Regions from separate parts of the Variovorax sp. PAMC28562 genome, predicted to be linked through region 2. Evidence: riboswitches for the same ligand, from Rfam matches in the RefSeq annotation. Region 2 holds a riboswitch; the other holds the start of a gene.

Region 1 (15,011 bases), 1.1 Mb from region 2:
ACTCCTTCGGCATCCGCGATCTGGCGGCGCCGTTCGGCGGCATCAAGCGCTCCGGTGTCGGACGCGAAGGTGGCGACTGGAGCTTCGAATTTTTCTGCGACGTGAAAGACGTCGTCGTGCCGAAGAAGCCTTTCAAGGCCAGCTTCAGCCACCGCTGAAAGGAGAACGACATGGCACAGATCGTCGGCGCCGCACTGGTGTCGCACCACCCCGGCTTGATGCAGGACGACGACTTCCGCGTGAAGATGGGCAACGGCGCGGATTCTGACCTGATCGCTGGTTACCAGCGCCTGCGCGACCGCATCGACGCAGTGCGGCCCGACACCTTCGTGCTGTTCGATACCCACTGGTTCACCACCGGCTACCACCTGGTCGACGGCGGTGCGCACATGCAAGGCACCTACACCTCCGACGAGATGCCCTGGTACCTGCACGGCCAGCACTACGACTACCGCGGATCGCCCTCGCTCGCGGGGCTTATCGAAGAGGTCGCGGTGGAACAGGGCGTGATGAGCAAGGCGATCTATGACGAAGCGTTGCCGCGACATTACGCGACCATCAACGTGGTCAACAAGCTGGTGAGGGGCGAGCGCGTGGTGTCGGTCAGCACCTGCCAGAACTGCCAGCCGCGCCACTACCTCGAGTCGGGCCGCGTCATCGGCGAGGCGATTCGGCGCATGGGCGTTGACATCGGCGAGCGCATCGTGCTGCTGGCTTCCGGGGCGTTGAGTCACAAGTTCAATGAGATCGACTGGGTGCAGAAACATCCGCGGATGTACCACGAGACCAACGTGTCACGGCCATCGAACGTGGCGGCCGACAAGGAAGCGATCGCGCTGCTTGCGCAAGGGCGGCACGACCTCGTCCTCGACCAGTGGGACAGCAAGTTTCGCCCGCTGCCCTGGGAAGGTTTTGGCGGCCATTACCTGCAGATGATCGGTGCGCTCGGTGGCGCCGATTGCCGCAGCAAGGGGACCGCGTTGTCCGACTACGAGAACGCACGCGGTACCGGCAACGTCCACATGTGGTTCGACATCGAGACCACCGAAGCGAAGACAACACTGGAGGCTCTGGCATGAGCAAGTACCTGCACGAATTTCCGTTCGCCGAACTGCCCGCGGTGATGCGCGGCCCGCGTGTCGAGCGCCGCCGTGTGCTGAGCCATGGCTCGCCTTATTGGGGCACTGTGATCGACGGCAACACGCTGCGACTCGACGACGGTCGCGAGGTCGCGCTGGCAGATGTCACGCACCTGCCGCCGTGCGAGCCGACCAAGATCATCTGCGTGCATCTGTCGTACAGCTCGCGCGGCATGGAGACGCGCAACAAGGCCAGGCCGACCGAGACGCCGACCTATTTCACCAAGCCTCCCACCGCGATGAATGCACATGGCGGTGAACTCGTGAAGCCTGCCGACTGCACCTACCTCAACTACGAAGGCGAACTCGCCGTGGTCATCGGCAAGGTGTGCCGCAACGTGACGCCCGACGAAGCGTGGGACTACATGCTCGGCTTCGCGCCGGCGCTCGATATGGGACTGCAGAACTTTCGCGATACGGATCAAGGCTCGATGTTGCGCGTGAAGGGCGCCGACGGGCTGCTGCCGATCGGTCCCGGCCTGGTGACCGGCGTCAACATCTTCGACCAGACCCTGCGCACCTACCGCAACGGCCTGCTCGTGCAGGAGGCCCACATCGGCGAAGAAATGGTCTGGGGCCCGCACTACATGGTGGCCGACATCGCGCGCCACATCACGCTGATGCCCGGCGACGTGGTGCTCACCGGCACGCCGTGTCATTCACGATCGGTCGATCCGGGAGACACGGTCGAGGTGGAGATTACCGGTATCGGGCGCCTTTCGAGTCACGTCGTCGCGGGGCCGGTGCCGCGCGCTTCTGCACTCGGCGTCGGGCATGCACCGACGGATTCGGACGAAGTTCGGCGCGTGGCGATGGGTCACGATCCACGGGTGCCGGATCGCTTCAAGGACAACTACCGGGCGGCGGCGCAAGTCCCCAACCGTTAGGCAGGCTCGGGTGCGGCAGGGGCAGCAGCGACTCTTGCCGAGCTCGCTCCGGTCGCTCGTGCTTCTTCAATGCCGTGGTCGCGACGCCTTCGCGCAATGCCGTCGCCAGCACCGGCACGGTGGTCGTCGCGTCGACGCCCAACGCGCGTACCACGCACACGCCAGAGACACCGCACGCGGCCGCCTCACTCACCTGCCCCGGCTGCAGGATGCCGCCAATCGCAACGACTGGCGCACCGGCCATGGCGTTCCACCAGCGCAAGTTGTCCAGACCTTGCGGGCGCCACGGCATGTCTTTGGTGAGCGTCGGCCACACCGGCCCACACGCCACGTAGCGCGGCGCCAGGGCACGGGTCCGGCACAGCTCCCACAGGCTGTGCGAACTGATGCCGAGTGCCAGCCCGCTGCGCAGCAGCTCGCCGCGACCCGCCTCACCCAGCGCCAGTAAGTCTTCCTGCCCGAGATGCACGCCGCTGGCGCCCAACTCTTGCGCCAGCGCCCAGTGGTCGTTGATGAACAACTCCGCCTTCGCCGCGCGGCAGGCCGCCACGCTGCGCGCGATTTCGTCGCGCAGCAGCGCGGTCCAGCGCGCGTCGGGCGCTTGGGCCGGATTCGCTGCATCGGACAGCGGCGGCGTCTTGATGCGCAGTTGCACCGAGCGCACACCCGCGGCCAATACCTGCCGCACCCGTTCGGCGCTGTCGACGATGGCGTAGAGACCCAGCAACGGGTCGTCGCTGCGGCGTGGTGCCGCGAAGCAGGCCGCCTCGCCCCACGACATGCGCGGCAACAGCGCAGGGTCGGCGTGGAAGCCCGGCAGGGCCATCACAGGTCCCGCGCCCGCGCCCGCCGCATGACCGCCGCGCAGTGCCTGCGTGGTCGCCATCTTTGCCAGGACGAGCGCATCGGCCGCGACGTAGCCGAGTGCCAACGCTGCGGCAACACTGCTCGCGAAAGTGCAGCCGGTGCCGTGGTTGTGCTTCGTGTCGACACGCGGCGATGCGAGCCAGCCGGCGGCGTGCTCGGTGTCGATCCAGTCGAGTGCTTCACGCTCCGCACTCTGCACGTGGTCCGTGCTGTCGCCGCCGGTAATGCAAACCGCCGCAGCGCCGGCCGCGCGCAGTCGCCGGGCGAGTGCCGGCACGTCGCTGCGGCCAGCGTCATCGCTATCGCCAAGGCCGCTGTCGTGCGCCTCCAACAAGCGATGCGCCTCGTGCAGGTTCGGCGTGACGACCGTGGCGCGCGGCAGCAGCAGATCGCGGTACGCCCGCAACACGGCCGCGTCGGCGAACTGCGCACCGGTGCTCGCCCCCAGCACAGGATCGACCACCAGTGCGACAGGGCGCTCGCGTCGCAGCAGGTCGACCCATCGTGCGACGCATTCCACTTGCGCCACACCGCCGAGCAATCCGGTCTTGATGACCAGCGGCGGCATGTCGGCAGCGAGTGCTTCGAGTTGTGCGTCGAGCCACGCGACCGGCAGCGGCTCGATGCGCGCGACGCTGTGCGAGTTCTGCGCGGTGACAGCGGCGACGACCGTACAGAGATGAACGCCGAAGGCATCGGCCGCGCGCTGATCGGCCGCCAGCCCCGCGCCGCCACCGCTGTCGGTGCCGGCGATGCTCCAGATCACGGGCGGCCTCATCGCGCGGCCTCGCCAAGCAGAAACGGCTGGCCGCCGACCGGAGTGCTGGCCACCGCAAAATCTTGCCGCGCCATCACACCGGCTTGCCAGCCACCGCGGCCGGCCTCGACGGCATGGCGAAACGCGGTCGCCATTCGCACCGGATCGCGCGCCTGCGCCACCGCGGAATTCAGCAGCACGGCGTCGAAGCCCATCTCCATCGCCTGCGCCGCGTGCGAGGGCGCACCGAGGCCGGCATCAACGATCAACGTCGCGTCCGGCAACCGCTCGCGCAAGGTGCGCAGGGCCCAGGGGTTGAGCAGGCCCTGCCCAGATCCGATCGGCGCACCCCACGGCATGAGCACGGCGCAGCCCGCGTCGAGCAATCGTCGACAAGTCACCAGATCGTCGGTGCAATACGGCCAGACCACGAAGCCATCGCGCACCAGGGCGTGCGCAGCGACCAGCAGTTCGGCCGGGTCGGGCTGCAGCGTGTGCTCGTCGCCCACGACCTCCAGCTTGATCCACCGGGTGTCGTACATCTCACGCGCCATGTGGGCCAGCGTGACCGCGTCGCGTGCGGTGCGACAGCCGGCGGTGTTGGGCAGCAATCGCGCACCCTGCTGCGCCAATGCCTCGCGCACGATCGTCATGAAGCCGTTGTCGCCACCGCCGCCATCCGTTCTTGCCATCGCGCGCTTCAGGCCGACGGTGACCACCTGCGTGCCGGCTGCTTCGATGGCATCGCGCAACGTATGGGGCGATGGATAGCCGGCCGTGCCCAGCAGGAAGCGGCTGCTCATCGGCACGCCGTCGACCGTCCAGAGGTCGGCAGCGGGTCGTTCTGGTTGCGCCTGTTGTCGTGTCATCGAAGTCTCCCCGGCTCAGCCGCCGACGATGGGTTGAAAGAACAGCACGACATCGCCGCTTTGCAGCACGCGCCGATCGCGTTGAGCGCGCGGCACGAAGTCGCCGTTGATGGCCGTGCTCATGGCCAGCGGGGCGTGGCCCAGCGCCTGCATCAATGCAGCCAGCGTTGTGCCGGCAGCGACCTCGCGCGGTGCACCGTCGAGTTGCACGGTGATCGTTGCGATGGGCATGCCGGGATGCGTGTTTGTGGCGGTGGCGGTGGCGTCGTTCATGCAGCAAGCGCCTCTTCCACCAGCGCTGGCGCCAGCAGCCAGCCATGCCTGAACAGTCCGTTGATGCGCACCAGTCCGTCGCGCACTTCCACCACCGGCGCATGGTCAGGCAACGCCGGTCGCAGGTTGCGGTCGAGCCGCAGGATGCGTGCTTCGGCAAGTGCCGGCAAGACGCTGTGCGCCGCAGCCATCAACTCGACCGCGCTTTGCAGAGACACCGGCGACCGGTCTTCGCTTTCGATCTCGCTGGCGCCCACGATCACAACGTCGCCGGGGCGTGGCACGACATACACGCGGTGCCGCGGATGCAGCAGTCGCACCGGCCGCGTCAGCCCGAGTCCCGGCGCATGCAGCCAGACAGTTTCACCACGAACGCCGCGCACCGGCAAGGCGGGCCGCGCGCCCAGGCCGCGCACGTCGAATACCGTGTCGAAGCGCTGCCAGCCGAGTCCCTCGACGTACAGGGCGCCGGGCTCGAGGTCGGTCACGCGACGCTGCCAACACCAGCGCACACCGGCCGCGCCGTCGTGCAACGCCGCCATCGCGGCAACGGCGTCGATTTGCGCTTCACCCGGCAACAGCCATGCGTGCGCCACGCCCGCCAGCGCCGGCTCGAGCGCTGCCAATGCGGCTGCATCGAGAGTCTCTGCCGGCATCAGCCCAGCGACTTCGTGGTTGCGAAGGCGTGCGAGCACGCGCTCGGCGCTGCCCTTGTCGGCGCGGTGCGCGAGCATCAGACTGCCGCGTTCCGCGAAGTGCGGCGGGCCCGGTAGCTGCCGCACGATGTCGCGCCAAAGCCCAACGGAACGCAGGCCCCGCACGGCGATGTCGGAGGTCGCGTTGTCGAGTTCGGCCAGCGGGCTCAACATGCCGGCCGCGGTGAAGCCGGCGGCACCCTGGCCGTCGAAGCGCGCTACCGCGTCGTCCGCCGGATCGAACACCGTCACCGCATGGCCGGCGCGCGACAGTTGCCAGGCGAGCAAGCGCCCGAGCAAACCGGCACCGGCGATGCCCATGCTTTTGGCGTGCGCCATGGAGAGCGTTGTGGAGGACGTTGTCGAGGACCCCACTAGGCCTGCGGCACGATCGGAATGTAGAGCTCGCCGCCGGCTGCCTTGAACTCGCTGGACTTGCTGGCCATGCCCGCATCGAGCGCCTGTGTTTCCGTCAGGCCGCGCAGTGCCGCGAACTCGCGCACCTCCTGCGTGATCTTCATCGAACAGAATTTCGGGCCGCACATGGAACAGAAGTGCGCGACCTTGCTGCTGTCCTTGGGCAAGGTCTCATCGTGGAATTCGCGTGCCGTGTCGGGGTCAAGACCGAGGTTGAACTGGTCCTGCCAACGAAAGTCGAAACGCGCCTGCGACAGCGCATCGTCACGCGCCCGTGCCCCTGGATGCCCTTTGGCCACGTCGGCCGCATGGGCTGCGATCTTGTAGGCGATGATTCCCTGCTTCACGTCGTCGCGGTCCGGCAGGCCCAGGTGTTCCTTGGGCGTGACGTAGCACAGCATGGCGGTGCCGGCCCAGCCGATCATGGCCGCGCCGATGGCGCTGGCGATGTGGTCGTAGCCCGGCGCGATGTCGATGGTCAACGGGCCGAGTGTGTAGAACGGCGCCTCGTGGCAGGTCTTCAGCTGCTCGTCCATGTTGGCCTGGATCAAGTGCATTGGCACGTGGCCCGGTCCTTCGATCATGGTTTGCACGTCGTGCTTCCAGGCGATCTTCGTGAGCTCGCCCAGCGTGTGCAGTTCGGCGAACTGGGCCTCGTCGTTGGCATCCGATGCGCAGCCCGGGCGCAACGCATCGCCCAGCGAGAAGCTCACGTCGTACGCCTTCATGATGTCGCAGATGTCTTCGAAGTGCGTGTAGAGAAAGCTCTCCTTGTGGTGCGTGATGCACCACTTGGCCATGATCGAGCCGCCGCGCGACACGATGCCGGTACGCCGCCCCGCCGTCAGATGGATGAAGCCCAGGCGCAGTCCGGCGTGGATGGTGAAGTAGTCGACGCCTTGCTCCGCCTGCTCGATCAGCGTGTCGCGGTAGATCTCCCAGGTCAGGTCTTCGGCCACGCCGTTCACCTTCTCGAGCGCCTGGTAAATCGGCACCGTGCCGATCGGTACCGGGCTGTTGCGCACGATCCAGTCGCGCGTGGTGTGGATGTTGCGGCCGGTCGAAAGGTCCATCACGTTGTCGGCGCCCCAGCGGATCGACCACACCAGCTTTTCGACTTCTTCCTCGATGCTCGAGGTGACCGCCGAGTTGCCGATGTTCGCGTTGATCTTGACCTTGAAGTTGCGCCCGATCGCCATCGGCTCGACTTCGGGATGGTTGATGTTGCCCGGGATGATGGCGCGGCCACGGGCCACTTCGTCGCGCACGAACTCGGGCGTGATGATCTTCGGGATCTGCGCGCCCATCGGGTTGCCGGCGAGGCGTTTTTCGCGCGCGGCGTCGGACATGTATTGCGCCATCCATTCGCGCTTGCCGTTTTCGCGCAACGCGACGTATTCCATTTCCGGCGTGACGATGCCGCGCCGCGCGTAGTGCATCTGCGTCACGTTGCCGCTCTGGCCGGCACCGGTGCGGGCGCGCCGTGGCGTGCGTTGCAACGCGGCGGCGCCGGCACGCAATTCGGCAATGCGCTGGGCATCGCGGTCGGCATGCGTGGCACCATCGTCGAGCGCCAGATGCAGGCGGCCTTCGTAGCTTTCGGTGTCGCCGCGCTCGGCCACCCACACATCGCGCACGCTCGGCAGTCCGCGGCGCACGTCGATGTCGATCGCGGCATCGGTGTAAGGGCCGGAGGTGTCGTAGAGCGAGACGCGCTCGCCATTGGTTAACGCCACCTCGCGCACCGGCACGTTGAGGTCTGGGCGGCTGCCGGCGATGACGCCTTTGGTCGAAGCGGGAAAGGGTTCGCGGGTGAGCGCGAGAAGAGACGCGAACTTGTCGATGGCATTCATGCGGGGCACTCCTGGTTGCAAGACAACGGGTGCTCCGCGATGGCTCCTGGGCGGCGCCCGTCATCGGCGGACGGGCACTCAGGGGAGTCGCAGCTCTTCTTACGCTGGTATGAACCAGATCAAGTTCGCGGGTTCGGACTGACCATCTCAGCACGCGCTTGCGTGCACCCCGGAGCGGTGTTGATTCTGGGCACGGTGCGCGCGGAAGTCAACCAGTGCCGCTCGGAACGGAGGTCTTCGAGGACAATGAAGATGCCCCCAAAATACGTCTGACCCCGGGATTTTTCAAGAAAGCGCGATGACCACTTCCGCATCTCCGACTCCCTACAAACGAGACTTCCCGACGGCGTTCGGCGCCATTCGCAAGCTGCTCGCCGATGGCAACGACACGACACAGGTGTTCGTCATCATGCGAGCGCTCAACGGCCCGGTACCGCGCCAGAACTACGCTCGCTTGATGCAGACGCCGGCTGGCAGAAAGCTTGCCTACCGACGCGTCGAACTCGCGGATCGGTTCTCTGATCCGGCCTTCATCGCGAGCTTTGCGCCGGGCACCGTCGGCGCTGAGTACCGCGCGTTTCTTGAACGAACCGGATACAGCGCCGCCGGTCTGGCAGAGATCTCCAATCTCAACCGTGAGCCGCTGGTCGAAGACCCTTACGCATGGAGCGCAAGGCGGACGCGCGACGTGCACGACATCTGGCACGTGCTCACCGGCTACAAGACCGACGAGAGTCTGGGTGAAGCGGCGCTGGTCGCGTTCAGCTTCGCCCAATCGGGCGGACTGGGCTGGGCCTTTATTGCGTTGGCTGCCTCCTTGAAGAGTCTGCGCGTGACTGGAAATGCCGTGTTCGCGCGTGCGGTGATCGAAGGCTGGCGCAACGGCCGAAAGGCGGCGTGGCTACTGGGTGAAGACTACGAGTTGCTTTTGAACGAGCCGCTGCCCGCAGCGCGCGAACGCCTCGGCATCGCGCCTCCAACCCGCTATGTGTCGGCGCAAGGCGTGCTGGCCGAGCATCTCGCCTGATGGCGCTCGTTCGATGACGCCTATGCGGCGGCTGCCCGGCTCGGCGCTTCTCCTGGCCGCCGCATTGCTCTCGGGTTGTGCCAGTCAGCAAACTTCAGCGCCCCGCGCGCCACGCGCCGCGCTGTCATCGGAGCAAGCCAACGACATCGCGATCCATGCACTCGGCCTGGTCGGTACGCCCTATCGATACGGGGGCAATACGATCGAAGGCGGCTTCGATTGCAGCGGCCTCATCGGCTATGTCTACCGCTCCCGCATGGGCGCCGCGCCGCCGCGCACGGTGGCGCAACTCTCCGACTTCGGAGATCCGGTAGCGACACGCGAACTCCGCTCCGGCGACATGGTGCTTTTCGGACACGGACGGCCGACGCATGCCGGCATCTACGTCGGTGAAGGGCGCTTCGTGCATGCGCCTTCGACTGGTGGCGAAGTACGGCTCGACCGGCTCGACGGTCCTTACTGGTCGCGGCAGACGCTCAAGGTGCGGCGGCTTTGATGTGCGTCAAGGCCGACGACATCGCTTGGCCGGAAGATCGCGCCAGACACTTGAGGATCGATCCATGTTCAAACGCATTCTTGTCGCCACCGACGGCTCTACGTTGTCGAAGAAGGCCGTGCGCGCTGCCATCACGCTGGCGGCGCTGCACGACGCGCAACTGGTCGCGCTGACCGTCGTGCCGCGCTATCCGACGAGCTACCTCGATGGCGCGATGGCGTTTTCTGCCGAGGAAATCGCAACCACCGAAAAGCGCTGGGCCGATTCCGCGCAAGCCGTGCTCGACGACATCGTTACGGCCGCCAAGGCCAAAGGCGTGGACATCAAGACCGCGACCATGAGTTCCGATCAGGTGGCCGAGTCGGTGATCCGCGCGGCACGCAAGCATCGCAGCGACCTGATCGTGATGGCATCGCATGGCCGCAAGGGGTTGAAGCGGTTGCTGCTGGGCAGCGAGACGCAGCATGTGCTCACGCACTCTTCTCTGCCGGTGCTGGTGCTGCGCTGAAGCTCATCTGAACATCAAGGAAGCAACCGCTGCCACAACGGCTTGCGCTTTGGCTCCAACGCCTCCAACGTCCCGTTGATGGTCGTCGCGCCGGCGAAGCGACGTCGCGCTTCCTCCTCGTGCGCTTGCGCCACATGACGTGCCCCCTCGTCGCCATGCATGACCGCGCGGCGCCAGTTCAAGGTGCGTGCAATGAGGTCTTGATCTGTCAGTTGGTCGGGTTGTGTCATGCCCGGATTGTCAGTTACATATCAGTTACAAATAGGGAACTTTCGCACGGCTGCGAGCTAAAAGCGGGCTGCGCGCCTCAGGGTCATTGCATCCGTGAATTACGCCACTCGCGCGGTGACCGACCGAAGCGCTCACGGAACGCGCGGCTGAAATGCGCGGCGTCGTTGAAGCCGCGCGCATAGGCGATTTCACCCACAGGCCGACCGACCAGCCGTGGCTCGAGCAGGTCTTTGCTGCACGCTTGGAGTCGGCGTTCCCAGATGTATTGCGAGGCGGTGAGCGGCTCGCTCTTGAAGACCCGATGGATGTGGCTGGCCGACACACCGAGCTCGGCGGCCAGGCTGCTCACGGACAACGTCGGGTCGGCCAGTTGCTCGTCGATGCGGCGCTTCACGCGCGCCAAGTGATAGGCCGTCAGATTGCTGAGGCCGGGTGCGCGCGCCGCCGGCAAGGTCTGCAGACCCGCGACAAGAATGCTCTGCACGCCGTTGGCCACGGCGAGCGCTGAAGCCGGCTGCAAGGTGTCGATGTCTTCTCGCAGCGTGCGAATCATGCCGAGCAACAGGTGCCCGGCGCCTTCACGGCCGGACACCGTGGTGGCGGTCAGTGTTTCGGTGTTGCGCAGTTCGCTGCGCAGGCGCTCGCCCGGCAGCTTGAGCACGATCTGCTCGAACGCATCGTCGAACAGCAACTCGTAGGGCCGAGTGCTGTCGTACAGCGCAAAGTCGCCGGCCGACAGCACCGCGTCGCGGCCGTCTTGCCGCACCACCCCTTTGCCGCGCGCCTGGATGCTCACCAGAAAATAATCGTCCGACGAGCGTGCAATGTGGCCTGCGGTGCGCGTCACGTTCTGTGCGCTCGACGTCACCACAGACACGTCGAGGCTGGGCAGCGTGTGCTGCCGGATGCTGCCTTCGAAATTGCCCGCCTCGTCCGGGCGTACCGGATCGCATCCGAGCTGCACGTAGACGTTGCAGATCATGTCGGTCCAGTAGGCGAGTCGCTGGTTGCGTGGAACCGCGTCGGTGCTGAGCAATTGATTCATGGGTAACTCCCGAAGTGCGTTCTCGAAATGCGTTCTGCCACGCTGGAACAAGAACGCCGCGCGTGTCGGACAAAGTGTTTGCTGGCGGCGAACTTACGCTTCAAGCAACCCGCATGCCATCGCGCAAACCCGAAGCGCACGGCGCGGCCGATCCTTCCAACCCGCCAGGAGAAATCAACATGCCCCGTGCTGCCCATCCCAAGTTTCGCGTCGCTGCCGTGCAGGCGGCGCCGGTGTTCCTCGACCTCGACGGCACCATCGACAAGACCATCGACCTGATGGCCGACGCTGCCGCGCAAGGCGTCAAGCTCATCGCGTTTCCGGAGACCTGGCTGCCAGGCTATCCGTGGTGGATCTGGCTCGATTCACCAGCGTGGGGCATGCAGTTCGTGCAGCGCTACAACGACACCTCGCTGGTGGTCGGCTCACCCGACTTCGACCGGCTCCGCGATGCGGCGCGCAAGCACAAGATCTGGCTGTCCACGGGCTACAGCGAGAAAGCCGGCGGTAGCCTCTACATCGCGCAGATGCTGATCGACGACCAGGGCAACACGGTGCAGACGCGCCGCAAGCTCAAGCCCACGCACGTCGAGCGCACGGTGTTCGGCGAAGGCGACGGCTCCGACCTGACGGTGTGCGAAACAGCGATCGGCAATATCGGCTCGCTCTGCTGCTGGGAGCATCTGCAACCGCTCAGCAAGTACGCCATGTACGCGCAGAACGAGCAGATCCATTGCGGCGCATGGCCGAGCTTTTCTCTTTACCGCGGTGGCGCATACGCGCTTGGAGCCGAGGTCAACAACGCGGCGAGCCAGGTCTATGCGGCGGAAGGCCAGTGCTTCGTGATCGCACCCTGTGCCACCGTGTCGCCGACGATGAGCGACCTGCTGTGCACCGACGCGGGCAAGAAGCAGATGCTGCTCACCGGAGGCGGCTTCGCGCGCATCTACGGCCCGGACGGCTCGCCAATGGGAACCAATCTCCCGGAAGACCAGGAAGGCCTGGTCATCGCCGACATCGACCTCGGAATGATCTCGCTCGCCAAGGCGGCGGGGGACCCGAGCGGGCACTACTCGCGGCCCGACGTCACGCGCCTGCTGTTGAACAAGACACGGCGTGAGGCGGTGGTTTTCGAGCGGCCGGCCGAGCGCGAATCGGGTGCGTTCGAGGTGGCGGCGGCGGTCGCCCCTTCGCCCACCGTTGCCGCGGAATCCACCTCGCCAGGCGCGCGCGTCCCGCTCGCTGCCTGACCGCAACCGACATTGCAACCCAGCCACGGAGCACCTCATGGAATCCGCCATCGCAGAGCATTTGAAGTGTCCGCGTACACGGCATCGCCGGGTCGAGGACGACTACGCACCGCCCTACCCGGTGTGGTCGGCGCGTGCCGCGCCGTCGGTCACGCAGGTCGTAATGGGCTACTTCGGCGTGCAGTCGCGCGGCGTTGCGATGCAGGGCAAAGCCTGCGCTGCACTGATGAAGATCGCTGCCGGCTTCGCGCTTGCCGACGGACCGGGCCATCACGACCTCACGCACTATGTCGATACCGATGGCTTCGACAACATGATCGCCATCGCGTACTGGAACGACACGGCGAGCCATGCACGCTGGTGCGCGACTCCCGCAATCGATGCATGGTGGTACGACGACGCGCGGCTCACCGAAGGGCTCGGCTACTTTCGCGAGATCGCATCGCCGCGTGTCGAGCACTACGAGACCATGTTCAACACGCCCGATCGCTTCGAAGGTGTCGGCATGGTCATGGGCGAACTCAGCGGCGAACTGCAGGAGCACGGCTACTGGGGCTCGATGCGCGACCGCATTCCACTGTCGCAGACCGATGCGATGTCGCCGTCGGGCTCGCGCGCAATCGTGACCGGTGCGCCGCTGCCAGGTCAGCGCGTTCAAGTCGCTGGTCACCAGAACATCGCGATGATCCGCTCCGGTCAGGAATGGGCCGACACCGCGGGCACGGAACGCACGATGTACGTCGAAGAAATGGAGCCCGTGTTGCGCGAAGGCATGGACTTTCTGCGCGACCGGGGTTTGTCGATCGGCTGCTACAGCAACCGCTACATGACCCATCTCGACGCCGCGGGTGCGCCACTGCAAAAGTCGTTCGGTCTCAGCTATTGGCGGTCATTGGCAGACATGGAACGCTGGGCCGAATCGCATCCGACGCACGTGGCGATCTTCGGAGGCTTCATGCGCTACGTGCAGGCGCTCGAGTTCCAGGTCAAGCTGCGCGTGTATCACGAGGTCTCGGTGTTGAAGGCGGACGAGCAGCGCTACGAGTACATCAACTGCCATGCACGCACCGGACTCATGAACGGCTTGCAACATGCGAGTTGAGTAGACAACGAAAGGCCCGCCGTCTTGCGAGGGCGGGCCTTTCGATCAAGCGCCATTGAGGCGCTGACATTCGGTTTAGCGCGTCGGCTTGAACGGAGCGCGCTTGGCAGCTTCGCGAGGAACGAACACCTTGCCGGCACCACCGTGGCCTGCACCATGACCAGCGCTTGCGCCGCGGGGCGCGAAGCCCTCGCTGCGACCACCGCCAGCACCACCGCGCGGTGCGCCATCGCCGAAGCCAGGCTTGCGACCGTAGCCGCCGCCTTCTTCGCGAGCACCGCCACCGAAGCCGGCATTGTTGCCACCGCCGAAGCCGCTATTGCCGCCGCCGTTACCGCCGCTGTTGCCCTGGTAGTTGCCACGCGGGCCCGGTGCGCTCGGACCACGCGGAGCGCGGTCGTTGAAGCCGGTCGCACCAGCGTAGTTGCTGTTGCCGCCACCGAAGCCGCCGCCATTGCCGCCGCCGAAGCCACCACGATGGCCGCCAGCGCCACCACCGCCGCCGAACTTGCGGTCGCGCGAATGGTTGTCACGGCTGTCGCGGGCACCGCCGCGGAACTCGCCCATCGGCGGGCGCGATTGCGGCATGCGCTGTTGCGGTTCCAGACCGGGGATGGTCTCGGAGTTGAACTGCTGACGGCTGTACTGCTCGATGTCCATGATCTTGCGGCGATCGCGGAACTCGGCGAACGTGATGGCCAAACCATCGCGCCCTGCACGGCCTGTACGACCGATGCGGTGGGTGTAATCCTCGGCCTTCATCGGCAAGCCGAAGTTGAAGACGTGGGTGATCGTCGGCACGTCGATGCCGCGAGCGGCCACGTCCGTTGCCACCAGGATCTGCACCTGGCCCTGGCGCAGTGCCATCAGGCGACGATTGCGCAGGCCCTGGCTCAGCGCGCCATGCAATGCCACGGCGCTGAAGCCGGTTTGCTGCAGGTCGGCGGCGAGGCCGTCGCACTCGACTTGCGTGCTGGCGAACACGATCGCCTGGTTGATGGTCGTGTCACGCAACCAATGGTCGAGCAGCTTGCGCTTGTGCTGGCTGTTGTCGGCCCAGAACAGCACTTGCTTGATGTTCGCGTGCTTTTCTTGTGGGCTGTCGATGGTGATGCGCTGGGGTTCGCGCATCACGCGCTGGGCCAGTTGCTGAATGCGCGGCGCAAAAGTCGCGCTGAACATCATCGTTTGCTGGCGCCCGATCGTGAGCTGGTTCACTTCTGCGAGATCGTCGGAAAAACCGAGGTCGAGCATGCGGTCGGCTTCGTCGACGACCAGAAACTTGACCTGATCGAGCTTGATTTGCATCGAGCGCTGCAGGTCGAGCAAACGACCTGGCGTGGCGACGACGAGGTCGGCGTTCTGCAGCTTGGCGATCTGCAACTGGTAGGGCATGCCGCCCACCACGTTGGCGATGCGCAGGCCGCGGCAATGCTTGACCAGCTCGATGGCGTCGTGTGCGACCTGCTGCGCGAGCTCGCGCGTCGGGCACAGGATCAAGGCGCCGGGCGTGGCAGCCTTGAAATTGCGGTTGCTGGTCGGGTCTTTGCGCTTCGGCTTCTTGAGCGGTGCTTCGCCGCGGGCAGCAGCTTCAG
Region 2 (15,011 bases):
GGCGAATTGAACCGACCGCAATGCGATGGCGCTGCCATTCGTGGGGGAGCCGGCAACGATCGGCCCATGTCGGGTCTCGACGATATCGATGGTCACGGGCTCGGCGCCACGCACCGTGATTACCTCGGTGCGAACGGTGGTGCTTAGCCACTCGTCCTTGTAGCGGTAGAGCGAACCACCGTCCTTGAATTGCTCGACGAAGAGATCGTGTATGTCGGCGAAGGCGTGGGTCACGCACCAGGCCACACGGCCGTTGTGGGCAAAGTGCGGGTAGCCCGGCACGCCCGGCACGGTGAGGCCGATGACATCGAATTCATCGCAAGCCAGATGCGTTTGCACGTACATGCCAGGCATCTCGAACTGACGGTGTGGGTCGCCCGCCAGCAGCGGCCGGCCGGAGGCGGTGCGCGATGGCCCGACCACCCAGTTGTTGCTGCCGCCGCCAGTCGCATCCGATGCACCGAGCTCGGCGAGCGCCTCGATGGCCGGTGCGAGGTCTTGCAGGCTGGCGATCCAGCGCGCGGATTCGGCGCCGGGCGGGATGCAGAGGAGGTCGCCATGGCCATTCTCATCGCCATCGTCGTAGCGCAGCTTGGCGATGTCGTCGGGGCCGATAGCGCCGAGTGCCGCCGCGCGCCACAGCTTGAACCACACCGAGCCCATCAGGAAACCGCGGTAGCGCATCACCGCGATGCTGTGCCACGGTTCCCACTGTTCAGGCGCGGCGCCAAGCAAGCCGTATTCCATCGGCAGCGGGTGACTTTCGGCGAGGTATGCGTTCACGCCTTCGGCGTAAGCATCGAGCATGGCGCGTGCATCGGAGCCGAGTGCAGCGTAGTCGGCTTGCGAGGCGCGGCTGCCGCCGAGTCGTCGCGCCAATGCATCGGCCGCCACGGCAGAAGGGCCGGCCCACTCGGCCCAGCGACCGGCCATCTTCAGACGCGTCGCATCCATTTGCCAAAGGCGGTCTTGCGCGTGCACGTAGCCTTGCACGAAGAACGCATCGTGGCTGCTGCCGGCGCGAATGTGCGGGATCGACCACGCGTCTCGCCAGACTTCGGCCGGTGCTGTCAAACCTTGAATTCGAAGCGTGCTGGGGGCGGCTTGTTGCATGATATATCCCTGTCAAATACTCAAAAAAACGGAACGCCTGCCATGGGAAGAGCTTCTGCCGGACTCGCGTCGCCACAGCCTCACGTCCGCTCGATCGGACGTGAAAGCCTCACGACCCAGGTCTACGACGAACTCCGCGCCGGCCTGATGGAAGGCCGGTTCTGGCCCGGCTATCGCTTCAAGATTCGTGACCTCGCGGTCGCGATGAACGTGTCTGAAACACCATGCCGCGAGGCCTTGATGCAACTGGTGCGAGAGCGCGTGCTCGATATGGACGCGGGTCGATCGATCTGCGCCGCACCGCTCACATTGGCGCAATACCTCGAGCTGCGTTCGATCCGCCTCAAGCTCGAAGGCATGGCCGGCGAAGCCGCGGCGCGCAACATCACGCCCGCACAACTGCGTGAAATCCAGGACCTGCATAAAGCGTTGATCAAGGCGCAGGACGACCACGACTGGCCCGCTGCCGTGCGCGTGAACTGGCAGTTTCATCACGCGGTCTATGCGGCCGCGGCAATGCCTGAACTGCTCGCGTTGATCGAAGGCATCTGGCTGCGCAACGGCCCGATGCTCAACCTGCAGTACCCGGACGCTGCTCCCACTTACGACGGCGAGCATCAACATCTGGCCATCATCGACGGGCTCAAGAAGCGCGACCCGGCCAAGGTGCGCGCGGCCATCAAAGCCGACACGATCGAAGGCGGGAGAAAGTTCGTCGCGCTGCTCGAACGCATCGATCGCGGTGAAGCGCCGTATCCGCAGAACCAGGCCGAGCAGGCATTGCCGACACGGGCGAGCAGCGCTACACGCAAGGTGGCGGTGGCGAAGCGCTGAAACCAGAGCGGCGCACATTGCGGGCACCTGTCAGCCGGCCATCCGCGCGCGCCCATAGACCTTGTAGCGCTCATGCACCTCCTGCATTTCCGCGTCGCTCAACAGCGTGGGCGCGCCGAGTTGCAGCGTCATCCAGTAGTGGCGCGCGAGTGTCTCCAGCTTGATGGCGGTGGTGACAGCGGCAGGGAGGTTCGCTGCGCGGCTGAGCATGCCGTGGTTCGATAGCAAGCAGGCGGTGCGACCTTCGAGCGCCACGACTGCATTGCTTGCGAGCGCGGCCGACCCGAAGGTGGCGTAAGGCGCGCATCGAATGCTGTTGCCGCCGTAACCCGCGACCATGTAATGAAAGGCAGGGATGTCCATGCGTTGGCAGGCGAGTGCGACGCAGGCGTCCGAGTGCGTGTGAACGACAGCGTGCGTCTCCGGGAAGTGCCGGTAGATCTCGGCATGCATCTGCCATTCGCTCGACGGCACGCCAGCGCTTCGCTCGCGGCCATCGAGGCCAAGCTCGACAAGACTCGCAGTGTCGATGCGCGCTGCGTCGATGCCTGTTGGTGAAATCAACAAGCCGTCGCTGCCGCGGCGCACGCTGACGTTGCCGCTGCTGCCACGGTTGAGGCCTTCTCGGTCGAGTCGAAGATAGGCTTCGACAATTTGCTCGCGGTCGGTCATGCGGGTTGCTCCGCGGCAGTGGCAGCGGACACGACCGGCCCGCCGCTTGCCATGCGGTCGAGCGCCACCTCGAATGCGTCGAGGCCGGCCAGCTTGCCGGACTTCAGGCACACCACGAGCGGGTCAGACGATGAGTTGGTCGAAGTCGAAGTGACATCCAGTGCCAGCGGCAACGATGGCCCGGCGAACGGACCGACCTGCAGTCGATCGATGCCGAGATGCGCCAGCACAGCGCCCGATGTTTCGCCACCCGCAATCAAAAAACGCCGCGCGCCTCGTGCGCGCAATCCGCTCGCGATGCGCCCGAGCAAGTCTTCCGCCGATGCCGCAAGGCGTGCGACGCCGAACTCGGCCTGCAACAGTGCGACATTGGCCGGCGTGTCCGATGTCGACACGGCGATCGGTCCGTCCGACATGCGCGCCTCTGCCCATGCCAGTGCGGCGCCGACAACGTCATCGCCGCGGACGTGTGCTTTCAAGTCGAGTGCCAGAACAGGATGCGAGCGCGCAAAGACTTCGAGCTGACGTCGCGTTTGTTCGGCGCAACTACCGACCAGAACGACGCCGTGGCCGCGCACTGGCGGCAAATCATCGGGCGCGCGCCGGTTGTCGAGCCAGCCGAGCTGGCGCCAAAGGGCAGGGTAGTGCGCGGCAAGCGACGAGCCGCCCGTCATCAACGGCCAGTGCACCGTGGCCTCGGCCAGATGCGCAAGGTCTCGATGATCGGCCGCATCGGCGATGGCGCACGCTATGCCTTCGCTGCGGAGCATGGCGACGCGCTGCGCGATGGCGGCTGCGCCGGCGCGCACATCGATATGGCTGATCAACCCGACGCGCTGGGTCGTCTGCCGTTGCAGCACCCGCACGAGGTCCGGATCGGTCATCGGCGTGACGGGGTCGTCCTTCTTCGGCGATTCGCTGACCAGGCGATCACCGACGAAAAGATGGCCCTGGAAAACAGCGCGCTGGTATTCAGGAAAGGTCGGGCAGCACGCGGTGAACTCGCTGCCCGTTTGCGCCATGAGCACCTCGATACACGGCCCGATGTTGCCCGTGTCGGTGGAGTCGAAAGTGGCGCAGTACTTGAAGAAGAGTTGGCGGGCACCAGCCGTGCGCAAGACCGAGGCGCCGGCTTCGAACAGCGCGCGCGCTTCGGCTGCGGGCGCGATGCGCGTCTTTTGCGCGATCACGACGGCGTCTGAGGTGCCGATCGAATGGGCGGAGCTGGCCGAGGTTGCAAGCAACGTCGATACGCCTTCCGCGACGAGCATCGCAGCGAGTTCGAGGCCGCCGGTGAGGTCGTCGGCTAGTCCACCAAGAATCATTCGGAGCGCTCCTGGTTGGGAACTGCGGATACGGGGTGCTAAGACGGCAAGACGTCGAAGAATGCGTCAATAAAATATATCATATATGACGATTTTTGCCGCATGGCAATCTGCTGCGCCGGCACTGTCGTGACGAGCGCACGGAGGGCGCACACGCGATCTCCGCCGCTGTTCTTGAGCAATCGCGTCTCAGGGGTGACCCGCGATTGACTAGAGGGTCGATCGATCGTTTAGACAGGCATCTAGATTACGACGTTAGCGCTAATGCCTTACACGCAAACTCGGCACCACCAGCAAGATGTGAAACCTTCACATGACCGCCAGCTGAGCGAACTACTATGCGCCGCGAACCGTTTGTCGAAAACCACTCAGGAGGAAGCGAGCCCCCCGATGCGCCCGCAGTTGGAAGCCGGCACTCTTCGGTACAAGCGCAATGGGATTTGGTAGAGCAAGCCTTTCATCGTGACTTCGGTGGTCGTGCTGCCGCAGGCGAGCAGTGGGAAATGATCGATCGCGCATTTCGTCGGGATTTCGGTGAAGTCGCTGCCAGGAAGATCTTGAGCGGCGAGGCGCCCCGGCCGGCACGCACGCCCGTCGGCTCGGAGTCGTGTGCGAACACGGTTGATTCAACGGCATCCAATCGCAGCACAAACGGAGAGCTTGCGTCACTGCAGCCAAAGCCTCTGTCCGTTGAAGCGCGACGCACGGAGGACCGGTCAGAAGCACCTTTCGCGAGGCAAGTCGCGCTAGGCGGCCTGCTGCCGGGTCGGCAACCCATCTTTCTTGAACCGTTCGAGCCGCCCAGTGGAGAACTCGATCCAAGTAAAGGACGAATGTGGTTTTCCGCTCCAGCCTTGTTAGCGGCGGGCTTCTTTGCGAGTGCAGTCGCAGCCGCATTTTTTGCGTTTTGGGGCGCGAATCCACGTTCGGACCGAGACCTGTCCCGGGCTGTCACAAGCGTCGACGCTACGGCCGTGACCCCAGCCAATCAGAGCTTGCCTGCACCAGCTGGGCAACTGCTGGCACCCTCCCTCGATCCCGTTGGTGAGCCACGCAAGGCTTCACCGGAACAGAGTCAAATTACGCAGAACACAGCGTCACCTCTGGACCTGAAAGCCATTCCTCCGACATCCGATCGCTTGCCCGGGCGTGCCAACGCGCCGCCATCTGTAAACAGCAAGGGTTCGACCGCTTATGCGCAAGGGCAGGCCCACAGTTCCACAACGTGGGCCGGACAGAGCACGAGCCATGTGACCGGGAGGAATGATTCCCCTGCCAGCTTCTCCTCGGATGCAACGTCTCGGCGACCGGAACCTCTACGGAGTAATGACGACCGCATTCCCTCACCTCGGCCGCCCGTCGTCATGCCCACTGTCTCTCCGGCAGTGTTGGCAGTCCGCACGCCCCAGCGCCCCGAGCCTTTTCGGGAATCCTGTGATTTTGTGAGGCGCGTGCTTGGAGACTCGCGCTGCATGGATCACGTTGGCCTACCAGCATCAGGCGGACCTTCTCCCAGCGGCTCTGCAGCTGTTACTCCATCCGGCGGAGGCTCTTCAGGATCGTCGGTAGTTTCTGCAGCATCCGCCAGTGGAAGCAGTTCTGCGAGCAGTGCGTCGAGTGCTGGCGTAGGTGGCGGAGCAGGCGCGGGAGCAGGAGCAGGCGCGGGAGCAGGAGCAGGAGCAGGAGCAGGAGCGGGGGGATCTGGCGGGGCTGGACCTAGCGGTGGGGCTGGCGCAGGCGCAGGCGGTTCTGGCGGTGGGGCAGGCGCAGGGGGTGGCGGATCGGGTGGTGGTGCTGGCGGAGCTGGCGCAGGGGGTGGCGGATCGGGTGGTGGTGCTGGCGGAGCTGGCGCAGGGGGCGGCGGATCGGGTGGTGGTGCTGGCGGGGCAGGCGCAGGGGGTGGTGGATCGGGTGGTGGTGCTGGCGGGGCAGGCGCAGGGGGTAGCGGGTCAGGCGGCGGTGCTGGCGGTGGAGCTGGCGCAGGGGGCGGTGGGTCAGGCGGCGGCGGTGGAGCAGGTGGCGGTGCTGGCGGGGCTGGCGCCGGGGGTGCTGGCGCAGGCGGCGGTGGATCTGGTGGCGGAGCTGGCGCAGGGGGCGGTGGGTCAGGCGGCGGCGGTGGAGCAGGTGGCGGTGGCGGGGCAGGCGCAGGGGGTGGTGGCGGTGGCGGCTCCGGTGGAGGTGGTGCCGGCGGGCGCTGAAGCGCCCCTTGGGTCATAGCGTTGTCGTGACCCGGTGTTGGGGATGTCGTCGACGTGGAAGTGCGAGCCTGTCCTAAATTTTGTGTTCGAGGCATAGCATGACGACAAGGAGCATGTATGCCGGTGAGCAAGACGAAGCTGAAGAACGCGGCGATTGCCGCGAAGATGGCGGCGCTGCCGTCAATTCCCAAGGAACTGGTTGACCAGTTCGTCTCCGGTCCCATGACCGGTGAGGCCGTCAACGAAGCGACGGCCGCGTTCAAGAAGGCGCTCATCGAGCGCGCTCTGGGCGCCGAGATGTCGCACCACCTGGGCTACCCCAGCGGCGCGAGCAAACCCGAAGCGAGCAGTGGCAACCAGCGCAATGGCAAGAGCGCCAAGACCGTTCTGGCCGGCGATGGCCCGCTGCGCATCGAGGTGCCCCGTGACCGCGAAGGCTCGTTCGAGCCGGTGCTCATCCCCAAGCACGAGAGGCGCTTCACCGGTTTCGACGACAAGATCGTGGCCATGTATGCGCGCGGCATGACAATGCGCGAGATCCAGGGGTTCCTGCTCGAGAGCTACTCGGTGGAGGTCTCGCCGGAGTTCATCAGTTTGAATCGCCCCGGTTTTGAACTGACCCCCAGAAGTTGGACATTGTGATCCCGCCGATCAGGCGGTGTTTCTCAACCGGTATTGAACCGGGCTAAGCCCTTTCAATCGCAGCTTGAGGCGCTCGTGGTTGTAGTAGTGGATGTATTCATTCACGCCCGCTTCGAGCTCATCAACGTCGCCAAGTTTTTCAAGGTGGAAGTACTCCGCCTTGAGGGTGCCAAAGAAGCTTTCGATCACAGCATTGTCAAAGCAATTGCCTCTTCGGCTCATGCTTTGCGTTACCCCGCGATGCGCAAGCATCGCCCGGTATGGCTGCATTTTGTAATGCCAGCCTTGGTCTGAATGTACGGCCAGTCCAGCGACGTGTTTGGCCCGCGCAAGTGCCACATCCAACGTACCGGAGACCAAGTCGAAGACAGGGCGGCTGGCCATGCGGTGCGCGATGATCTCACCGTTGTACAAGTCTATGCAGGCCGACAGATAGAGCTTCTGCCCATTCACGTTGAACTCGGTGATGTCGGTCGCCCATTTCTCATTGGGAGCCTTCGCGCAGAAGTCTCGCTTCAGGACGTTTGGCACGTGCACATCGCTGATTTCAGGGGCGTGCCGAGAGCGCTTCCTCGCCCGAATCAGCGCGCGCAATCCCATCTCCTTCAAGAGGCGCTGGACGCACTTGTGGTTGACGGACACCCCAAGCGAATTGCGCAGCGCTGCCGTGATTCTTCGGTAGCCGTAGCGGCCTTTATGTTCACCGTAAACGGCGCGAACCTTTGCCTCCAAGCCGCTTGGCTCGATACGCTGGATCGCCTTGCACTGGTAGTAGAAAGTGCTGCGCGCAAGCCCTGCTGCCCGCAGCAGGTCCGCCAATTTGTGGTGATGCCTCAATCCGAGTATCAAGCGCGCTTTGTCGGCGCAAGTGATCTCTTCGCCCGGATCAAGGCGTGCACTTTTTTTAAGTACGCGACCTCAGCGCGCAGTCGCTCGTTCTCTTCGCGCAGGGTGTCCGTCGAATCGGGGATGGCCTCGGGCGGTGTCTCTGAGCAGCGTCGTTCTGGCTTCATATCTGGCTTTGGCATGGTGTTCCCCAGAGCTTGCGCGTCGCCCTCAGCAATGTCGCGTCGCCAGACCACAACCTGGTTCGGATTGCGGATGTCATAGATGGCGGCGACCCGACGGCTGGACAGTCGTTCACGGTCCTGATGTAACAGAACCTGCAGCTTGAATGCCGAACTGTATGCGCTGCGCTTGGGGCGTAGACCGTCGATGCCGTGGAGGCGGTAGTGGCTCACCCAGGTACGGATTTTCTCCTCGGGCACTTTCCACCGCCGCGCCAAGAGCTTTGCGCCGCCTTCACCTTCTAGAAAGCTATTGACGACCTGGAGCTTGAACTCTGTCTCGTACTTCTCCATGGGACTCCTTGAAGTTCGTCCAACTTCTGGGGGTCAGTTCAGATTCGTGGAGGCTGATTGCTAGGGCAGCGGGTGAACTTGAACTGCGTTCAGCCCCTTACCGAAGACCGTGCAGCACTTCGTCTCGGCACGTTAGGAAGGCCAGCAGAACGGGTTTGGGCCAGCTCATGTCATAGCCTTTATCGGGACACTGCACGTTTTGCCGCGCTTCGCGTTGCGCGAGCTGCAGCCGAGAGATCCCAAGACCTTGGGCTTGCATGACCTTTTGCGCCTCTTCGAAGTATGGGTCGCTCACGTTCAGTCCGTACTTCTCTTGCTCGTCGCTGGTCAGTATCTTCATGCGCTCAGGACTAATGAACAGCATGTCTTCGTAGAGTCTGACTGGAACATTCATCTCTTTGAGATAACTCGTAAGTTCGACGCCCAGTTTGTCGTACTTCTCTTTTTGCTTGACTGGCGTGAGCGTGGCGTCGTTTGGCTCATAGGGCCTGTGTATGCCAATCTTGCCGTCGACAGCGCGATTCGTAGCGCCGGCCAGTATGAACACGCACGAGCTAAAGCACTTTGCATCCTTGGCAACCGTCGTGCTGGCACTTTTTAGAGCTCGGATGTATCGCCCGATGGCCAAGGCCGTCGATACGTTGCCACCTATCGAGTCCAGGTTTATCAAAACTAGGAGGTCGTCTCGCGCGTAGTCGTTCAACGCCAAATTATTCCGTATCACCCCATCAGCCTTGAGCAGACTGTCGAGGTCTGCAGGGCCAACTTGCCCCGTCAACCAAATCGACAGCAGGCCTTTGCCAGGGTGCTGCGTTGGCGCTTTGTAGTCGTAGCCGATAGCAGCTCGCGCTGTACCCAATACCAACAGGGCAAGGCAGCAGAGAGCGTAACGAAATGTTTTCATCCCGCAGTCTAAGGTATTGACCGCTCTAGGCAACCGTATGAGGTGCGCTCGCAGCAAGTAGACCAATAGGTTAAATGACATATGGCGCGGGAGTACCGGAAGCTGCTGTGGCAGACGGCGCACCACCACATTGACCAAATGAGCAGGGTGCGCGCACTGGGGCAACTCGCATCCCTTGCGGGCTTCGTGCACAACGCTGAGCACTGACATGCGGATTCGCGTTCCCGTCGCCGTTCGCAATCGTCTGCTGCGCGTGGAAGCGCGACGACCGGTCAACCTGCCCATTGGCGGTTGGCCCCCGCTCATGGAGTTGGACGAATGGGAGATGCTGGCCTCAGCTATGCAGGACGAGCTAGCTGCGTCTGCATACGAAGAAACGCAGCCGGTGCGTGTACCTCAACCGGTGTACTTGCCCCAGCCTGTGCGCAAGTCAGATGACGGGCTAGGTGAGCAGCGCCCCCTGTCCGGTACCGAGGCTTACCTTGCCGCGCAACAGAAGAACCGACAGGCATTGACCACATTTAAGGCGTAAGGAAACCGTCGCGCAAAACGGAACCAGCGGCAGCAAGGGCCTTGTCCGGTACCGCCTTGCTCAGTCCTCGTGATGCCGCATTCAGCGCCACCTTCGCGGTGGCGTTGTCTTTTGTGAACAAGTACCACTGACTTTGCGCTGACGTGCAGCCACAATGCGAAACCTCCTGCCACAGCTGCACCAATGACAAACATTGCCGAGACCAAACTGTCGTTGAAATATCACGGCCAAGCCGTAGAAGACGGGAGGGTTGACGTCTACTCTGCGGCTGCCAACATGACCGCGTTCTCCGATTTTGTGACGGAAGCAGGCAAGGTGCTGTTCGGTCCTGATGTCGTTATCGAAGCCGAAATGGCAGGCTTCCATTCGGGCTGCATCCAGACTGACATTGTGTTCAACGTAGTCGGGCCCGCCCTCTCGTTGATCTCCACTGTCAACCTCCCGGAGTGGCTTTCCATCATCAAAGGTGCCTTCACTCTTTGGAAGCATTTGAAAGGGCAGCCGCCTGTCGCAATGGTACCGACAACACGTGGCGACGAGATCAATGTCACCAATGCCGACGGCAAGGTGATTATCTTCAACCGCTCGGTTATCAATCTAGTCCTGAACGAGGGAAGCAGTAAGTCTGTTCAAGAATTTGTGGGAAAGGCACTTGCCAAAGAAGGCATTGATAGCCTCGAAGTTCTGACAGAAGAGGTTGCCCTTGCAGTTGTCGGGGAGGGACAGGCAGGTTATTTCAAAGATGTGCGTCCAGACGAGCCGGTTTCCAAGAACGAATTTGAATTCGCGTTGAGCATCGAAGGACCCGAATTCAAAGAAGGCAAAAAGTGGCGCTTTTCCGATGGCAACTCTTCGTTCCTTGCTGACATCGAGGACCAGGAATTTCTCAAGCGTGTGGACCACGGCGAACCGTTTGCGAAGGGCGAAATCTTGCGGGTGCTCATGCGCATCGAACAGACTCGCCAAGGCGTTAACCTGACAACAAAGCGCGCTGTGGTCAAAGTCATCGAGCACCTTCGCCGGCAGCAGCAGGTGAGCTTAGGTTTCTAAACAGCTCAGCTGGCTTGCTGCTGCACGCGCTTACATTCTGCTTACTCGCACCAGCCAAAAAAAATAGCCCACCTGGTAAGGGGTGGGCTAAGTGCTTGCTACGTATAGCAAATTAATGGCTCCTCGACCTGGGCTCGAACCAGGGACCTACGGATTAACAGTCCGGCGCTCTACCAACTGAGCTATCGAGGAATACAGCCTCAGATTATAGCGTGGCTTTTTCGGGCTTCCTGGCTGGGGCTCACGCGTCGTCGCATTACAGCGACGCGGTGAACGCGAGCCTCAGCGTACGGGGTGCGCCGGGGAACAGGTAGACGTGGCCAAACTGGTAGGGGGACTCTTTCCAGTAGCTGCGGTCGGCCAGGTTTTCGACGCCTACGGTCCAGCTCGTGCTCACGTTGTTGAGCTTGGTGTCGTAGCGCAGCGCGGCGTCGAAGCGGGTCCACGACGGCAGCTGGATCGATCCGTCGGGCAGCACGTTGCGTCGGCCTTCGTGCGACATCAGCAGTTGCGTGCTCAGGCCGGGCACGGCGGCGAACTGGTAACCGACCAGCGCGCGCACTACCTGGTTGGGCACGTTGGTCGGATGCTGTCCGTTGGCGGCAGGGTCTAACGTGCTGTCGCGACGCTTGGCGTCGATCAGGGTCACGCCCCCGCCAAAGCGCCACGGTCCTGTTGTCCATTGCGCATTGGCTTCGAGTCCGCGGTGCACGGCGCGGCCGTCGTATTGACCGTTGCACAACGCGCCGCTGGCGTCGCAGCTGTCAAGGTTGGTCATCGGCCGCGAGATGTCGAAGTACGCCACTTGCCAATTGAGGGCGCCGTCCGCCACGTTGCCACCGCCCTTCAGGCCGATCTCCCACTGCTTGGAGGTGAGGGCGGGCAAGGCTTTGCCGGCATTGCTGTACTGCGACACCCTGTTCGGCACGATCTCCGATTCGACGCCTTTGCCCCAGCTCACATAGCCGAGCAAGCCGGGCTGAAACGCGTAGCTGGCCGCGACCCACGGGGTGGTGATGTTCTGGCTGTACTGCGTCGGGTCGGAGCCGTCGGTGCGCACGCTGCCGCGACTGAGGTGCGTGTAGCGCACGCCGAGCCATGTCGTGAACTTGTCGTTCCAACGGATGGCGTCTTGCACCGTGTACTCGGTCGAGCGCTCGTCGCGATTGGTGTTGGGGATGTCCATCGTCGGGTCGGCCGGCACCACCGCCGTACCGAAGATGTTGCCGGTGCCGACGTAGTTGTAGGCCTGGTCTTCGAACCGGTTGCGCACGCGGCTTTGCAAGATGCCGAAGCCGAGCTCGTGCTTCACGCTGCCGGTCATCACGTTGCCCTTCAGGTTGACTTGGCCGGCGGTCAGTCGACGTCGTTCGTTTTCGCTCCTGAAGTCGTAGAAATCGAAGGTGCCGTCAGAGCAGTAACGGTCGTAGTTGCCTTCGGCGCTGCAGCCAAAAGCGTAGGCCAGGCGATCGTCGGTCTTGAGGCGCTGCTGGCCGATCTGCGCACTCCAGCGCCAGTCGGCGTTGATGGCTTGCGTGAAGCGAAGGCTGCCGGTCAGCGCATTGAATACCGAGGGTTGGGACCACGGCTGGTTGTTCAGGTTGAGGCGCGGATTCGGCACCGGAGGCAACACGTTGCCGAGCAGGCTGTAGCCGTTCTGGCTCGGCTGCGCCTTGTGGCTGTATTCGATCTCCGCTTCGAACAACGAGTCCGGCGTGATGCGCCAATCCGCCGCGAGCGAAAAGAGGTTGCGGTTGCCGTCCAGGTTGTGCGTGAGCGGCTTCAGGTTTTCGTTGACGGCATTGAGCCGGTAGCCGAACTGCTTGTCGTCGCCAAAGCGGCCGCCGAGGTCGACCGCGCCCAGCACGCTGCCGCGGCTCGTCGTCTCAATACGCACTTCGCGCAGGTCTTGCGATGTCGGCCGCTTGACGACGTAGTTGACCAGCCCGCCGGGGGCGCTGGTGCCGGCCTGGATGCCACTGGTGCCGTGCAGGATCTCGACGCGCTCCTTGTTGTCGAGCGGAATCGACGTTTCGGCGCTGATGGGCAAGCCCTCGCGCCGGTAGTTGAAGCGGTTGTCCAGCACGAAGCCGCGCACCGTCAGATAGTCCCAGTAGCCGGCCGCGTTGTAGGCATCTGTCACCGACGAATCGAACTTTGTGAGGTCGGCCAGCCGGCGTGCGCCACTGTCCTGGATCTGCTTGCTGCCGATGACAGTGGCGGTGATGGGCAACTCGCGCAAAGGCACGTCGCCGAATCCGCTGATGTCCGCTTGCACCGGTGCGGTCTGGTCGTTCACGGTGATGGCGGGCAGCGTGGTTTGCGCCTGGGCGCTCGCGGCCGCCATCAGGAACAGGGTGGCCAGCGCCTGGGGAACAGGCGCAGTGCGCCATCGGGGGCCAGACTTCTTCTGGGTGGAACTGCGGGGTGCCATGACGTTCTTTCGACGTGATGGCAGGTCGGCTTGCGGAGCTTTCTGCAGACTGAGAGAAGTGCTGCGGCCCTGGACATGCTTCCCTGCGCGAGGATTACCTCAATCAGGTTCAAAGGGACTTTCTCAGTCTCGGCGCAGAAAAGATCAGCGCTTCAACACCCCTAGCGGCCTTGCGCCGGAGCGCAAGGTGACCGGATTCTAGCGACAGAAAAGCAAGGCCGAGTCGTGGTGCGACCCGCAAGCCCGATCAGAGTTCGACGAGTGTCTTGAAGCCGCCCCAGATCATGCGTTTGCCGTCGAACGGCATCGCCGTCGGGTCCATCATGTCAGCCAGTCGCGGGTCTTTCATGACCTTGGCGTTGACGGCGTCGCGCTGCTTGCGCGAGCTGAAAACGATCCACGAGAAGACGACCGTTTCATCGTCTTTCAGCTTCACGCTCTGCGGGAACGACGTGAGCTTGCCGGGCTTCACATCGTCGGCGGCACACTCGATGTACTCGAGCGCGCCATGCTCTTTCCATATCTTGCCGGCCTTGCGCGCGAGGCGCCGGTAGGCATCCAGTTTGACGGTCGAAACCGGAACGACGAATCCATCGACATAGCGAGCCATGGCAGAACTTTCTGAACGAGGGTTGAGGGGGGAACTTGAAGAGGTAGTCGAGGGGCGCCGTCATGAGGACGGGGTGGTCGACGAGGAGGGCGATGCCGCCGCCGACGGCGAGGCCGTGCGCAGCCACACCGCGCCGATCACACCGGCCGCCGCCGCGAACAACGCGCCGACCGTAAACGCCTGTCGATAGCCCACCGCGAGGGCCGCCGCAGTCGATGCGCCTCCCGCCAACGCGCCTTCGGTCTGCGCCGCGGCCAGGCTGGCGAGCACCGCCAGGCCGAGCGCACCGCCCATCATGAAAGCCGTATTGACGATGCCAGACGCCAGGCCCGATTCGCTCGGGCTCACGTCGCTCATGGCCGCCAGCAGCATCGGGTTGAACGCGATGCCTGCGCCGACTCCGAGCAGCAGCATGCCGGGCAAAACGTCGGCGACGAATTGCCCATCGACCGGTGCGCGTGCGAACAACGCCAGCCCGCCCGCCGCCATCAGCAGGCCGACGGCCAGTGACTTGCGAATGCCGAAGCGCATCACGATGCGCGCGGACAGCCCGAGCGAGAAGATGGCCATGATCACATTCGCCGGCAGAAAGCCGAGGCCGACCTGCATCGGGCTGTAGCCCAGCACCAGCTGCATGTAGAGCGCCGAGATAAAGAACCACGCGAACATCGACGCCGCCCACAACACGCCGAGCACATTGGCGATGGCCACATTGCGCAGCTTGAAAAGCCCGAGCGGCATGAGCGGATGCTTGACGCGCGCCTCGATACCGATGAACACGGCGAGCAGCGCGACGGCCGCGCCGAGCAAGCCCAGCGTTTGCGTCGACTGCCAGCCAGCTTCGTTGCCATTGACCACTGCGTAGACGGCCAGCATGAGCGATGCCGTCACCGACAACGCGCCGGCAATGTCGAGCCGTTCGCCTTCGGCCTGCCCACGCGCATCGGGCAATAGCGACCGGCACAGCAGGTACACCGCGACGCCGATCGGCAGGTTCACCAGAAAAATCCAGTGCCAGCTCAAAGTGCTCGTCAGCAAGCCGCCAAGCAGCACGCCGACACTACCGCCACCCGCACAGACGAAGCCGTAGACGCCCATCGCCTTGGCCCGGTCGGCCGGCTCGGTGAAGAGATTCATGATGAGCGACAGCGAAACAGCCGAAACCACAGCGCCGCCCAGCCCTTGCACGGCGCGCGCGACGATCAGCAGCATTTGCGTTTGCGCTACCCCGCAGGCCAGCGATGCCACGGTGAACAGCACCAGCCCAAGCAGAAAGAGCCGTCGGTGTCCGTACAAATCGCCAAGCCGCCCGCCGAGGAGCAGGAAGCCGCCGAAG

What was found. A riboswitch is a leader RNA that binds a small molecule or an ion and turns the genes downstream of it on or off. The one in region 2 is predicted to bind thiamine pyrophosphate.
Region 1: another riboswitch for thiamine pyrophosphate. It lies ahead of thiC (phosphomethylpyrimidine synthase ThiC); the one in region 2 lies ahead of H7F36_RS16140 (TonB-dependent siderophore receptor).

Annotation. Positions count from the first base shown of each region.
Region 1 is NZ_CP060296.1:4,531,057-4,546,067, forward strand. Features, by position in the region: gene H7F36_RS21275 (aldehyde dehydrogenase family protein) at 1-158, shown strand, start outside; gene H7F36_RS21280 (extradiol ring-cleavage dioxygenase) at 171-1,079, shown strand; gene H7F36_RS21285 (fumarylacetoacetate hydrolase family protein) at 1,076-2,026, shown strand; gene H7F36_RS21290 (bifunctional hydroxymethylpyrimidine kinase/phosphomethylpyrimidine kinase) at 1,983-3,671, opposite strand; gene H7F36_RS21295 (thiazole synthase) at 3,668-4,519, opposite strand; gene thiS (sulfur carrier protein ThiS) at 4,535-4,792, opposite strand; gene H7F36_RS21305 (FAD-dependent oxidoreductase) at 4,789-5,826, opposite strand; gene thiC (phosphomethylpyrimidine synthase ThiC) at 5,862-7,757, opposite strand; TPP riboswitch at 7,837-7,939, opposite strand; gene H7F36_RS21315 (Coq4 family protein) at 8,056-8,784, shown strand; gene H7F36_RS21320 (C40 family peptidase) at 8,807-9,280, shown strand; gene H7F36_RS21325 (universal stress protein) at 9,345-9,788, shown strand; gene H7F36_RS21330 (hypothetical protein) at 9,803-10,018, opposite strand; gene H7F36_RS21335 (helix-turn-helix domain-containing protein) at 10,102-11,064, opposite strand; gene H7F36_RS21340 (carbon-nitrogen hydrolase family protein) at 11,244-12,314, shown strand; gene H7F36_RS21345 (phenylacetaldoxime dehydratase family protein) at 12,352-13,416, shown strand; gene H7F36_RS21350 (DEAD/DEAH box helicase) at 13,492-15,011, opposite strand, start outside.
Region 2 is NZ_CP060296.1:3,425,177-3,440,187, forward strand. Features, by position in the region: gene H7F36_RS16085 (penicillin acylase family protein) at 1-1,113, opposite strand, end outside; gene H7F36_RS16090 (GntR family transcriptional regulator) at 1,156-1,947, shown strand; gene H7F36_RS16095 (class II aldolase/adducin family protein) at 1,978-2,619, opposite strand; gene otnK (3-oxo-tetronate kinase) at 2,616-3,944, opposite strand; gene H7F36_RS16105 (hypothetical protein) at 5,574-6,161, shown strand; partial or broken gene H7F36_RS16110 (transposase) at 6,308-6,736, shown strand; one part of gene H7F36_RS16115 (IS3 family transposase) at 6,794-7,681, opposite strand; one part of gene H7F36_RS16115 (IS3 family transposase) at 7,684-8,145, opposite strand; gene H7F36_RS16120 (ATP-dependent Clp protease proteolytic subunit) at 8,243-9,049, opposite strand; gene H7F36_RS16125 (hypothetical protein) at 9,258-9,581, shown strand; gene H7F36_RS16130 (hypothetical protein) at 9,765-10,631, shown strand; tRNA gene H7F36_RS16135 (tRNA-Asn) at 10,748-10,823, opposite strand; gene H7F36_RS16140 (TonB-dependent siderophore receptor) at 10,888-13,065, opposite strand; TPP riboswitch at 13,129-13,238, opposite strand; gene H7F36_RS16145 (DUF1428 domain-containing protein) at 13,313-13,675, opposite strand; gene H7F36_RS16150 (DHA2 family efflux MFS transporter permease subunit) at 13,736-15,011, opposite strand, start outside.